2 regions of the Ornithinimicrobium sufpigmenti genome follow, and region 2 is predicted to be linked to the other one. Evidence: predicted binding sites of a transcription regulator. Region 2 holds the regulator's gene; the other holds the start of a gene.
The links. Region 2 encodes HrcA, which represses chaperone genes, less so after heat shock. Its sites were predicted from a motif close to TTNGCACTCGNNNNNNNCGAGTGCNAA; they were not measured.

Region 1: ESZ52_RS18765 (Hsp20/alpha crystallin family protein) is a predicted target of HrcA. The motif match lies at 2,777-2,803, and genes of this name have one in related genera.

What each region holds. Positions count from the first base shown of each region.
Region 1 covers NZ_CP036403.1:4,100,467-4,107,002, forward strand. Annotated here, with positions in the region: gene ESZ52_RS18760 (replicative DNA helicase) at 1-2,424, opposite strand, end outside; gene ESZ52_RS18765 (Hsp20/alpha crystallin family protein) at 2,861-3,346, shown strand; gene ESZ52_RS18770 (MATE family efflux transporter) at 3,431-4,774, shown strand; gene mnhG (monovalent cation/H(+) antiporter subunit G) at 4,880-5,233, opposite strand; gene ESZ52_RS18780 (MrpF/PhaF family protein) at 5,230-5,664, opposite strand; gene ESZ52_RS18785 (Na+/H+ antiporter subunit E) at 5,661-6,344, opposite strand; gene ESZ52_RS18790 (Na+/H+ antiporter subunit D) at 6,347-6,536, opposite strand, start outside.
Region 2 covers NZ_CP036403.1:2,594,731-2,601,266, forward strand. Annotated here, with positions in the region: gene ESZ52_RS11880 (16S rRNA (uracil(1498)-N(3))-methyltransferase) at 1-510, opposite strand, end outside; gene dnaJ (molecular chaperone DnaJ) at 510-1,637, opposite strand; gene hrcA (heat-inducible transcriptional repressor HrcA) at 1,793-2,818, opposite strand; gene fumC (class II fumarate hydratase) at 3,068-4,474, opposite strand; gene ESZ52_RS11900 (DUF3097 domain-containing protein) at 4,633-5,496, shown strand; gene ESZ52_RS11905 (DUF4870 domain-containing protein) at 5,508-5,960, shown strand; gene ESZ52_RS11910 (hypothetical protein) at 6,460-6,536, opposite strand, start outside.

The DNA.
Region 1 (6,536 bases), 1.5 Mb from region 2:
CAGCCGGGTGCTGATCCCGAACCGCAGCAGGAGACGTGAGACGTCGTCGATCAGGCGACGGCTGGTGGAGGCGTAGTAGATGCGTCCCCCGGACTGGGCCTTGTTCACCGTCACGGAACCATCCGTGGCCCAGAGGTGCTGGAGGAAGAGGGCAATCTGCCGTTTGGACGCGGTGAACACCGACTCCGGGACGAACTTCTCGTGGCTGCGGGCCCCGAAGACGCCGAGCTCGTCGAGCCACTGGGCTATCGGGTTCCGCCGGCCGCGCCCCAGCCGGTACGGAGCGCGTAGGCGAAGCGTGGTGCATCGAGCTGCGGGGTACTCGTCCCGGACCGCCAGCACGCCGAACGACAGCGCTGCAGCTGTCACGGCCCTCAGGTTCTCCTCATCCACTGAGGCGTACCGAAGGGGCTGCCGCGGCAGCATGGATCCGTCTCCGAGCATGTGGGCTAGAAGGACGAGGCGGTTGTCGTCCGCCCACGGCTCGTGCTGCTCCGGCGCCGGCACGTGCCGCGGGACGGCGATGCGGTCTCCCTGTCGCAGGTCGCCAAGCTGCCTCCACCCGTCATAGGTCAGGAACGGGTGGTTCTCGGTGGCCCGGACCGTCTTTCCAGAGGTCAGCGTGAGCCGGAACACCGGGCGCGTTCCGGTGGGAAAGACGTGGGTGAGGTGGCGGCGGACATAACGCAGCGACTCGTCCAGCGACCACACCGGGATGTCCTGGGCACCGGTCTCGAAGAGCTCGCCCATGGTGACCTCGGCACCGGTGTCGGCGCGCAGAATGCGGGTGTCCGCGGTGAGGCATCCCGACTCACGAAGGTCGCTCATCTGCGGTTTCTTGTCGGTCCGCTGCTCCGGTCCACGGTTGAGCTGCGAGAGCGCGATGAGCGGCACCTCCAGCTCCTTGGCCAGCAGCTTGAGCGCACGAGAGAACTCGGCGACCTCCTGCTGGCGGGACTCGACCCGCTTGCCGGAGCTCATCAGCTGCAGGTAGTCGACGATGACCAGCTTGAGACCGTGCTGCTGCTTGAGCCGACGGCACTTCGCACGGATCTCCATCAGCGACATGTTCGGCGAGTCGTCGATGAAGAGCGGCGCATCGGTGATCCGCCCCTGGGTCTCTGCCAGCCGGGTCCAGTCCCGGTCCCGCATGGTGCCCTTGCGCATGTTCTGCAACGGGATCTCCGACTCCGCCGACAGCAGGCGCATGGTGATCTCGGTCCGGCTCATCTCCAGGCTGAAAACGACCGTCGGCATGCCCGCCTTGATCGCTGCCGAGCGGGCGATGTCCAGAGCGAAGGTGGAGTTGTGCGTCGGGATCATCGACCGGCCGGCCAGGTACAGGTGGTCTTCGTTGGACACCTGGATGCAGCGCACCGGCACCGAAGGCACCGGCCGCACCTCCATGATGCTCCACGTCTGCGCCTCCAGACCGCCGGGGCTCCCCGTGCGCGAGACGGTCACCGTTGCGTCGCCGTTCCGCTGCTTCCGGATGACACGGGTGGTCACGACCTGCCGCTCGCCGTCGATCGCCACCGACCACAGGTGCTCCTCATCCGCCACGATGACCGAGCCGTCGGAGAACTCCACTTCGTAGCAGCGTCGGTCCATCATGACCTCGGTCGCCGCGACCACTGTGGTCGGCCGGCCGTCGGCACCGAGCACCTCATCACCCACCGCGACCTCACCCATCGTGGTCCAGCCCTGCGGCGTGGGGAGCGGGGTGTCCAGAGCCAGGGCCTTCCCGACGGCCGGCCTGGCCGCCACGATGACCATCTGGCCTGGGTGCAGCCCGTTGGTCAGCTCGTCCAGGTCGGTGAACCCGGTCGGGACCCCCGTCATCTCCCCCGTCGCACCGGCCGCGTGCTCGATCTCGTCCATCGTGGGCTCGATGAGCTCACCCAGCGGCCGGTAGTCGTTGCCGCCCCGGGTCTCGGCCACGCCATACACCTCGGCCTGGGCGGCGTTGACGATCTCCTCGACGTCGCCGCCGGCGTAGCCGCTCTGCACGATGCGGGTGCCGGCCTCGACCAGCCGCCGCAGCACCGCTCGCTCGGCGACGATCTCGGCGTAGAAGGAGGCGTTGGCCGCGGTCGGCACCGAGGCGATGAGCTGGTGCAGGTATGCCGTGCCGCCCACCCGCTGCAGGTCGCCGCGCTTGGTCAGCTCGTCACCGACCGTGATGGCGTCGACCGGCTCCCCCCGGGCGTAGAGGTCGACGCAGGCCTCGAAGATCGTCTCGTGGGCGGGCCGGTAGAAGTCCTGGGCGCGGACGATCTCGGAGCACTCGGCGATGGCGTCCTTGGACAGCATCATCGAGCCGAGCGCGCTCTGCTCGGCGGCGACGTCCTGCGGCGGCAGCCGGTCTTCGGGTCCCCCACCGGTGTCCGGAGGTCCGTAGACCTCCATCTCGCTCAGCGCCATGCGCCTCCCTTTCCCTCCGATGACAGCCCGATGACACCAGCGGCCACCGACATACCCGCCGGTGCGGGTCACGGGACGACCCCCGCACGCGAGCGGTCGCCCCACCGTAAGCCGTCCCGCACCAGGACGCACTATCCCCCTGTGGACAGGGTGGGGACGAGGTGTGGACACCACGTGGACGACGCGCACAGCCGCCTGGGGATGGTTGTGGACATCCCTGTGGACAACATGGGAATTCTCCTCGCGTCACTGCCGTGACCTGCGCATTCGTGCTCCACACCCTGTGGACGAAAACTCGCCCGGGCGTGTCGTGACGACGGCCCTCCGGAATACTTGCACGGTCGCCGAGCGTTTGGCACTCTAGAGGTAGGAGTGCTAATCGAGCACCCCGCCACCGTTGGTTCACGTGAACGCTCGAGTGAACAAGGAGGACCAGATGATGAGCCGTTTCGATCCCTTCCGTGACATGGAGCGCCTGATGTCTGAGACGCTCCGCACCCCCGCCAGTTCGGCCATGCCGATGGATCTCTACCGCGGGGACGACTCCTTCGTCGCCAAGATCGACCTGCCCGGGGTGGACCCCAGCTCGATCGACGTGGACGTCGAGGAGCGGACCCTGACGATCCGGGCCGAGCGCCGCGAGCAGGAGGGCGTGGAGCAGTGGCTCTCGCACGAGCGCCCGTCCGGCACCTTTGCCCGCCAGCTCACCCTCGGGTACGGCGTGGCCCTGGACCGCATCGAGGCCGGCTACGAGGACGGCGTGCTGACGCTGACCATCCCCGTCGCCGAAGAGGCCAAGCCCCGCAAGATCCAGGTCGCGCACGGCGGCGGCAACCGCCTGGCCGCCGCCGAGGACGTCGGGGACATCCAGGGCGAGGTCACCTCGCGCAGCGACCACGCCGAGACCGCGCAGGCCAGCTGAGACCAGCTGAGACCAGCTGGAAGACCGAGGAGGCCGCCTGAGACCGCCACCGGACCCGCACGGGCCCGGTGACAGAATCAGCCGGTGACCACCGACGAGCAGGGATCTCCCGCGCCGACCCCGGCGCGGGAGATCCTGCGTCTGGCGGTGCCGGCGTTCCTGGCGCTGGTCGCCGAACCCCTCTTCCTGCTCGCCGACTCCGCGATCATCGGCCACCTGGGCACCGCTGCCCTGGCCGGCCTCGGGGTCGCCAGCGCAGTGCTGCTGACCGCGGTCAACCTCTTCATCTTCCTGGCCTACGGCACCACCGCGGTGGTCTCCCGCAGGCTCGGGGCCGGGGACCAGCGCGGCGCCATCAGCGCCGGGATCGACGGGCTGTGGCTCGCGCTGCTGCTCGGGGCCCTGGCCGGGTTGGCCACCGCGGTCTGGGCCGAGCCCCTCCTCGGACTCTTCGGCGCCAGCCCCGGGGTGACCGGCGAGGGCGTGACCTACCTGCGGTGGTCGGCGCTCGGCATACCGAGCATGCTGATCGTGCTGGCCGCGACCGGGGTGCTGCGCGGGCTGCAGGACACCCGGACGCCGCTCATCGCCGCCGTGACCGGCTTCAGCGCCAACGCGGTGCTGTCCCTGGTTCTGGTGCACGTCGTCGGCTGGGGGATCGCCGGGGCGGCGATCGGCTCGGTGATCGCCCAGACCGGTATGGCGGTCTACCTGCTGCTCGTGGTCGTCCGGGGTGCCCGTCGGCTGGGCTCGGAGCTGGCGCCCAGCGGCTCGGGGGTGCTCAAGGCCGCGCTGGGCGGCATACCGCTGCTGGTGCGCACGATCGCGCTGCGTGCCGCCCTGCTGCTCACCACCTGGCTCGCGGCCGGCCTGGGCGACGGCCCGCTCGCGGCCCACCAGGTGGCGATGACCGTCTGGGCGACCCTCGCCTTCGCGCTCGACGCGCTGGCGATCGCGGCCCAGGCGCTCACCGGCAAGACGCTCGGCGCCGGGGACGTGCGCGGCACCCGGGAGACCACCCAGCTGATGGTGCGGTGGTCGATCTGGTTCGGCCTGATCCTGACTGCGGTCATCCTGATCCTGCACCGCGTCATCCCCCTCGGCTTCAGCCAGGACCCCGACGTGCGGGCCGCCCTGGCGGCCGCGCTCATCGTGGTGGCCGTCGGGCAGCCCATCGCCGGGGTGGCGTTCATCCTGGACGGCGTGCTCATCGGCGCGGGCGACACCCGCTGGCTGGCCGGGGCACAGACGCTGGCCACCCTCGCCTACGTCCCCATGGTGCTCGCGGTCTGGTCGTCCGGTGTCACCGGCATCACCGGCCTGGTGTGGCTCTGGGTCGCCTTCAACGGGTTCATGCTCGTCCGCGCCCTGCTGCTGTGGGGCCGCGGCCAGGGTGACCGCTGGATGGTCGTCGGCGCCGAGCGCTGACCCGTGTCGAACGGCTGGTCTGCGGCGCGGGATGATGCAGCGCCGCCGCCGCCTGGCCGGTGCGCCGGCTCGGTATGCCGGACTCCGCCCCGCCGTACACCTGGCCTAGGGCTGGTCCGGGCTGGGGTCGTGCTCGCGCCGGCCCAGGTGGATGTCCGTGGGGGCGATCTGACCGGTGCGGAAGCCCGCGCGGCCGACCATGTGCGCACCGGCGGGGATGGTGAGCATCTGGAACACCGTGATCAGCACCAGCATCCCGACGTCCAGGCCCGCGCGGGTGCGCAGGCCGACGCCGATCATGACCAGGATGACCCCGAGGATCTGCGGCTTGGTGCCGGCGTGCATGCGGGTCAGCAGGTCCGGGAAGCGCAGCAGGCCGACTGCGGCCGCGAGGCAGAGCAGCGCCCCCAGGAGCAGACAGATGAGGCCCAGGACGTCCAGCACGTCGTACACGTTCATGACCGACCTCCTCCGTGTCCCGGTCCGCGTTCCGGGGTGGCTCGATCGGCCCGGTGCCCGTGGGACCTGCGCGGGGCGCGACGGGCGAAGCTGTGCCGGGGCGGGGCGGAGCCGCCGTCCTGGAGCCGGTCAGGTGCGGGCGCGACGAAGGGGGTGTCGCGGTCCCGGGCCACGAAACGCGCCACGGCGACCGAGCCCATGAAGCCGACCAGCGACAGGGAGATCAGCAGCGGCAGGGTGGTCCAGGCGTCGGTGAGGGCCGCGTAGGCGCCGAGGGCGCAGACCACGATGGAGACCAGCACGTCGGAGGCCACCACCCGGTCCAGCACGCTGGGGCCCAGGGTGATCCGGATCAGGCTGAGCAGGGCCGACAGGAAGAGCAGCCCGCCGATCGCCCAGGTGAGCCAGGTCTCGATGGTGTCGATGGTCATCGCGGCGTCTCCTCCTCCGATGGCTGCGTCCCCTCGTCGGCCCGGACCTCGTCGACCCGCTGACCGGTCCGCTCCCTGACCTGGGCGGCCGTCTCGGCGACCGGCCCCTCCCGGGCCGCCGTGCGCTGCGCCTGCCTGCGTCGGCGCGGGTCCAGCAGGGTCTCCGGGTCCGGGTGCAGAGCACGCAGCACCCGCGCCTCCTGGCCGCGGACCCGCCGCCGCATCGCTTCAGCTTCCTGGCGGGTACGCACGTCCAGGGCGTGGAGGGTGATGACCCGGGTCCCCGGGTCCAGCTCGATGACGACCGAGCCCGGGACGAGGGTGACCATCTCGGCGGTCAGCACCTGCAGGAGCTCGTCGTCGCCGACGAGCTCCATGTCCATGACCACCCCGCCGACGCGCCGGCCGGGACGCAGCGCCAGCCAGGCGACCTGGACGGAGGCGGTCACCAGGTCGTAGCTGAACCGGCCGACCAGGACGAGCAGGCCCCAGACGCGGGGGCGCAGCCGCATCCGCACGTGCGGCAGCGGGAAGAGGGCGAGCACCAGCACCGCGACGATGGCGCCACCGACGACCGTCACGGGGGTGACCTCGCCCCAGAGCATGACCCAGACCACGGTCAGCCACAGGACCGACCACGGGGACATCCGCCAGCTGGGGGGGTTGAAGAGTCGTCTCATCGTTAGAGTGACACCCCCGAACCGAGCACGGCCTCCAGGTATGGAGTGCGCTGCACGAGGTCGACGGCCGCGCGGCTGGCCACCCCGAAGAGGGGGCCCGCCACCACGGTCAGCGCGACGCCCACCACGACCAGCCCGGTCGTCGGCGCCAGCACCCCGAGGCCGAGCGCCGAGTGATGGCCGCCGCGCATC
Region 2 (6,536 bases):
CTCGGCGACGCGCCGCACCAGCTCACCCCGGGTCGCCAGGTCGGCGACGACCGGCACGCGGACGCGGCGGGACTGCTTGGTCGCCGCCTGCACGGTCTGCTCCCACTTGCGGTGGGCCTTCTGGGCCCGCTCGGCCCGCCAGCGCACGATCGAGCGGTCGGCCTGCCATGGGACCACCTCGTCGACGTCCAGCTCGGTCGCGGCCTCGACGGCCATCAGGTCGCGGTCCCCCTTCGCCAGCGCCTGCACCAGGACGAGGCGGGGCTGCGGCTCCGGGACCGTCCACAGCGAGTCGACCGCGAGCTGGAGGGCTCCCTGGTCGGCGGCAGTGACGGTGCAGGACGCGGCGCGACCCCGACCGTCGGAGACGAGGACCCCCTCGCCGACGCCGAGACGTTGCACGTCGGCGGCATGACGTCCCTCGGGGCCGTCCAGCCGCAGGGTGCCCGGCCCACCCTCGTCGTCGGCGTCGAGACTGCCGACCGGCACGAGGAACAGGGGCGCGGTCATCACCTGCCCCTCAGGGCGTCCCAGAGCTTGCTCTTGCGGCCGTGGCCGGCGCCGTTGGCACCCATGCGACCCGTGGGACGGGTCTCGTCCCGGCTCTCGGCCAGCTGGACCAGCAGCTCGCGCTGCTCGTCGGTGAGGCGGGTGGGGACCTTGACGTCCAGGTGCAGGACGAGGTCGCCGCGGCCCTGGCCGCGCAGGTGGGTGACCCCCAGACCGGGCAGCGTGATGGTCTCGCCGGGCTGGGTGCCCGGGGCGAGGTCGATCTCCTCCAGGCCGTCGAGGGTCTCCACGGGCAGGCTGGCGCCGAGCGCAGCCGCCGTCATGGGGACCTCCAGCGTTCCGTGCAGGTCGTCGCCCCGCCGCTGGTAGGTCTCGTGCGGCTCGACCGCGATCTCGACATACAGGTCCCCCGGCTCCCCGCCGTACGGTCCGACCTCGCCCTCACCGCTGAGCTGGATCCGGGTGCCCGTGTCCACCCCGGCCGGCACCCTCAACGTCAGGTCGCGGCGGGTGCGGACCCGTCCCTCGCCCGAGCAGTCGAAGCACGGGTGCTCGATCACGTCGCCGTAGCCGCGGCAGGCCTGGCACGGGCGGGAGGTCATCACCTGACCCAGGAACGAGCGTTGGACCTGCTGCACCTCGCCGCGGCCGACGCAGACCTGGCAGGTGCGGGTGCCGGAGTCCGGCTGCGCGCCCGAGCCGGTGCAGGTCTGGCACAGCACGGCCGTGTCGATGTACAGGGTCTCCTCCCCACCGAAGACGGCGGTGGGCAGGTCGATGTCCAGCCGGACTAGGGCGTCGTGACCGCGCTGAACCCGGGCCCGCGGGCCCCGGGTGCCGGCTGCGGTGCCGCCGAAGAAGGCGTCCATGATGTCGCTGAAGGTGAAGCCCTGGCCGAACCCGCCGGTGGCGCCGCCGTAGGGGTCCTGACCCCGGTCGTAGGAGGCGCGCTTGGTCGGGTCGCCGAGGACGTCGTAGGCCTGGCTGACCCGCTTGAACTCGGCCTCGGCGTCCGCCCCGGGGTTGACGTCCGGGTGGAGCTGACGGGCCTTGCGGCGGTAGGCCTTCTTGATCTCCTCGGGAGTGGCCTCGCGCGGCACTCCAAGATCGGCGTAGTAGTCGTTCACGGCGTGGGGCGTCCTCAGCTGGTCGCGGTCGGATGGGTTCGGCAGGTGGTCTTCAGGTGGTGCTCAGGTGGTGCTCAGGTGCTGGTGCGCCGGTCGGCGCGACGGGGTGACGTTGGTCCAACGACGGGGGCGCGGCAGGTATGCCGTGAGATCCCTCACCCGTCCAGGATCTCGGCGACGTAGTGCGCCACCGCGCGGACGGCGACCATGGCCTGGCCGTAGTCCATACGGGTGGGCCCCACGACGCCCAGGTTCCCGGCACCACCGTAGGCGGTGGCGATGACAGAGGTGGTGCGCAGCGGCGCGTACGGGTTCTCGGTCCCGATCGAGACGGCGACCGTGTCGCCGTCGCCCTCGGTGATCGTGGGCACGGCCTGGAGCAGCCGCAGCAGCACCACGTGCTCCTCCAGCGCCTCCAGGACCTGGGACAGGGTGGTCGGGAAGTCGCTGCCGACCCGGGCCAGGTTGGCGGTGCCGGCCAGCACGACCCGCTCCTCGGTGCTCTCCTCGGTGGCGTCGGCCAGGGCTCGCGCGACCGCGTCGGCGAGCGGCCGGTCCTCGGGCGGCATCCGCTCGGTCACCGCGGCCAACCGCGCCGGCACAGCGGTCAGCGGCTGGCCGACGGCCTGCTCGTTGACCAGGTTGCGCAGCCCTGCGACCAGCTCGGCCTCGACGCCCAGGTCGCGACCGGTCTCCACCATGCGCTGCTCGACGCGGCCGGTGTTGACGATGAGCACGACCATGAGGCGGGTCCCGCCGACCGGGACCAGCTCGATGTGCCGCACGGTGGACCGGGTCAGGCTCGGGTACTGCATGACGGCGACCTGCTGGGTCAGGCCCGCCAGGAGCCGGGTGGTGCGGGCGACGACGTCGTCCAGGTCCACCGCACCCTCCAGGAAGCGCTCGATGGCCGCGCGCTCGGCCTTGCTCATCGGCTTGACCTGCTGCAGCCGGTCCACGAAGAGCCGGTAGCCGGCGTCGGTGGGGATCCGTCCGGCGCTGGTGTGCGGTGCCGTGATAAGGCCCTCGTCCTCCAGCGCCGCCATGTCGTTGCGCACGGTCGCGGCCGAGACCCCGAGCTGATGGCGCTCCAGCAGGGCCTTGGACCCGACCGGCTCGGAGGTGCGCACGTAGTCCTGCACGATCGCCCGCAGCACCTCCAGACGACGCTCCTCGCTCATGGCTCCTCCCTCCGCCGCTGGCACTCTGCATACCTGAGTGCCAAGTCTACCCGGGGCACGCAAACCGAACCTCCCCTCGACCGAGCGCACGCTCCTCACCGACCAAGCGCACGTTTCGCACCGACCAACGACGCGGTCCGCCCATGGGCGGGCAAACCGTGCGCCCGGTCGGGGCCAGCCCGGGAGAACCGTGCGCCCGGTCGGGGCCCGACCGGGAGAACCGTGCGCCCGGTCGGGGGAGGGCGAGACTCAGTCGACCTGGCGGGGGTGGGTCATGTCGATCGGCACGACCCAGGCGTCGAACTCCTCCTCGGACAGGTGACCCGAGGCGATCGCGGACTCGCGCAGGGTCAGGCCCTCCTTGTGGGCGTGCTTGGCGATCGCTGCGGCCTTGTCGTAGCCGATGTGCGGGTTGAGCGCGGTGACCTGCATGAGGTTGCTGGCCAGGTTGGCCTCGATCGTGGCGTTGTCGGGCTCCAGGCCCACGGCGCAGCCGTCGTTGAACGCACGGCAGCCGTCGCCGATGAGCCGGATGCTCTCCAGCACGGCGTGGACCATGACCGGCTTGTAGACGTTGAGCTGGAAGTTGCCCTGGGTGCCGGCGAAGGCGACAGTGGCGTCGTTGCCGAAGACCCGGGTGGCGACCATGGTGAGGGCCTCGGACTGGGTGGGGTTGACCTTGCCCGGCATGATGCTCGACCCCGGCTCGTTCTCGGGGATGACCAGCTCGCCGATGCCGTTACGGGGGCCGGAGGCCAGCCAGCGCACGTCGTTGGCCATCTTCATCAGGGCGCCGGCCAGGGTGCGCAGGGCGGCGGAGGTCTGCACGAGGGCGTCGTGGGCCGACAGCGCAGCGAACTTGTTCTCCGCGGACACCAGCTCGAAGCCGGCCTCCTCCCCCATCTTCTGCGCGGCCAGGTCACCGAAGCGGGGGTGAGCGTTGAGCCCGGTGCCGACGGCGGTGCCGCCGATCGCCAGCTCCCGCAGGCCGTCCCCGGCGTGCCGCACCTCGCGCATCGCGTAGTCGATCTGGGCCACCCAGCCACCGATCTCCTGCCCCAGGGTGATCGGGGTCGCGTCCTGAAGGTGGGTGCGGCCGACCTTGACGACCCCGGCGAACTCCTCCGCCTTGGCGGCCAGCGTGTCCCGCAGCAGGGTCACGTCCCCCTCGAGCCGGTCCCGCAGCTCCAGCAGCACCGCGATGTGCATGGCCGTCGGGAAGGTGTCGTTGCTGCTCTGCCCACGGTTGACGTGGTCGTTGGGGTGGACCGGCGTCTTGCTGCCCATCTCGCCACCAGCCAGCTCGATGGCCCGGTTGGAGATGACCTCGTTGCTGTTCATGTTGCTCTGGGTGCCCGAGCCGGTCTGGAAGACGACCAGCGGGAAGTGGTCGTCCAGGTCCCCCGCGATCACCTCGTCGGCGGCGCGGACGATGAGGTCGGCCACGTCCTGCGGCAGCTCACCGAGCTCGGCGTTGGCCTGGGCGGCGCCCTTCTTCAGGATGCCCAGGGCCTTGATGACCGGGCGGCCCCAGACAAAGGTGTCCCGGCCGATCGGGAAGTTGTGGATGCTGCGCTGCGTCTGCGCGCCCCAGTAGCGGTCGGCGGCGACCTCGACCTGCCCCATGCTGTCCGTCTCGATGCGTGTCTGGCTCATGGCCTCATCGTAGGAGGGCCCACCTCTGGCGCCGTCGCCGCGCCCGTCGCCGCACCCGTCGGTCCGCTGTCGTCGCACCTCCCGCGTGCACTGCCGCGCCCCCACCGCCCCGCGCGCCTCACCCGTCCCAGCGGTCGCACCGCCTAGCGTCGGACGGCGTGATGGACAGGTATGGAGCAGACGTGCTGAGCGGGGACTGGCGGGCGCCGAGGCGCGGTCGCGCCCGGGAGGTCGAGGCGCAGACCGGGCTGGTGGTCGAGGACGTCGACACCGGCTGGTGCGGGGCCGTCGTGCGGGTGGAGAAGGCCGGCGGGATGCAGGTGGTGCACCTGGAGGACCGCCGCGGCAGGGTCAAGGGCTTCCCGCTCGGGCCGGGCTTCCTCCTCGACGGCGCCCCTGTCGTCCTCACCGCCCCCACGGCCGAACGCCGGGCCCAGGTCGCAGCGGCCAAGCAGGCGGCCAGCCGGACCGCCAGCGGGTCGGTACGCGTCGACGGTCAGGCCGCTCGCGTGGCCAGCGGCTCCCGGATCTGGGTCGAGGGCCGGCACGACGCAGAGCTGGTGGAGAAGGTCTGGGGCGACGACCTGCGGGTCGAGGGGGTCGTGGTGGAGATGCTGGACGGTGTCGATGACCTGGCGGCCGAGATCCGGCGCTTCACGCCGACCCCGGACCGCCGGCTCGGCGTTCTCGTCGACCACCTGGTGCCGGGCACCAAGGAGAGTCGGATCGTGGCCGCCGCCGAGCAGGTCAGCCCGCACGTGCGGATCCTGGGCCACCCCTACGTCGACGTGTGGCAGTCGGTCAAGCCGGCCCGGCTGGGACTGGAGGCGTGGCCGGTCATCGCGAAGGGGCGTTCGTGGAAGCACGGGGTGCTCGCCGAGCTCGGCTGGCCGCATACCTCGCAGACCGACGTGGCGCTCGGATGGAAGAAGATCCTGTCCACCGTGCGTTCCTACAGTGACCTGGAACCTACGCTGCTCGCCAGCGTCGAAGAGCTGATCGACTTCGTCACGGTTCCCTGACACCCCAAGGAGTGAGTGTCTTGACGCACAACCCCTACCCCCAGCAGCCTCCGATCCCGCAGCCCGGCGACCCCCGCAGCTACAGCGCCGCCCCCGACCCGGCGAACGGCGAGGAGCGCACGATGATGCTCCTCGCCCACCTGTCCGCCCCGGCGGCGATGCTGCTCAGCGTGGGCTGGCTGCCCTTCCTCGGCCCGCTGCTGGTCTGGCTCTTTTACCGCGAGCGCAGCGCGGCCGTGCGGACCGCCGCCGCCGGCGCCTTCAACTTCAACCTCACGATGACGATCGCCTCGGTGCTCACCTGGATCAGCGTCTTCGTCACCCTCGGCATCGGCCTCATCTGGGCGGTCCCGATCTGGATCGTGCTGTTCATCGTCCAGATCGTGGTCCATGTGCGCGGTGCGCTGGCCGCGTCCCGGGGCGAGGTCTACAACTACCCCCTGCAGATCCGGCTGCTCAGCTGAACCCCTCCTGCCCCGTCCGAGGGGCGCTCAGCCTCGGCGTGTCAAGCGCGACACGCCGGGGGAGGTCGCATTTCCTCGCAGATCCCTTGCGCGCAGGGGCGGTCGGGAGTAGAACTCTGCTACGCACTCCTCGCGGAGAGCGGATCGCAAGACTCGTCGAGGATTCGATGATCTGGCAGGTGCCCGCCACCCGCTGGTGACCCCTCTGGTGATGCAGGGGAGAGCCTCGGACACCTTCGCGATCGTCCGGCGCATCTCAGCCGGTCGTGGCCCGGTTCGCAGACTCATACTCCGCGAACCGGGCCACATCCATCTCCAGGCTGATCGGGGCTCGTCGAGGCTGCTCGACGCTCCTCGAGACTCGCCCGAGCTCCCGTAGCTTCCAGGCCCTGCCGGCTCATACCCGGCAGGGACTGACGTCATTGTGCGGCACGCGTCTGACGGACCGGCAGAGCGCAGGTGGCGTGTCGGTGAACTCGGCCGCGCGGTGACGCCGCCGCTACTTCGTGCGCGGCCTCAGGGGGGTAGGCCCGGGCGTCCAGGGCACCACGATCTCCTGCTCCACCGCGCGGGCGG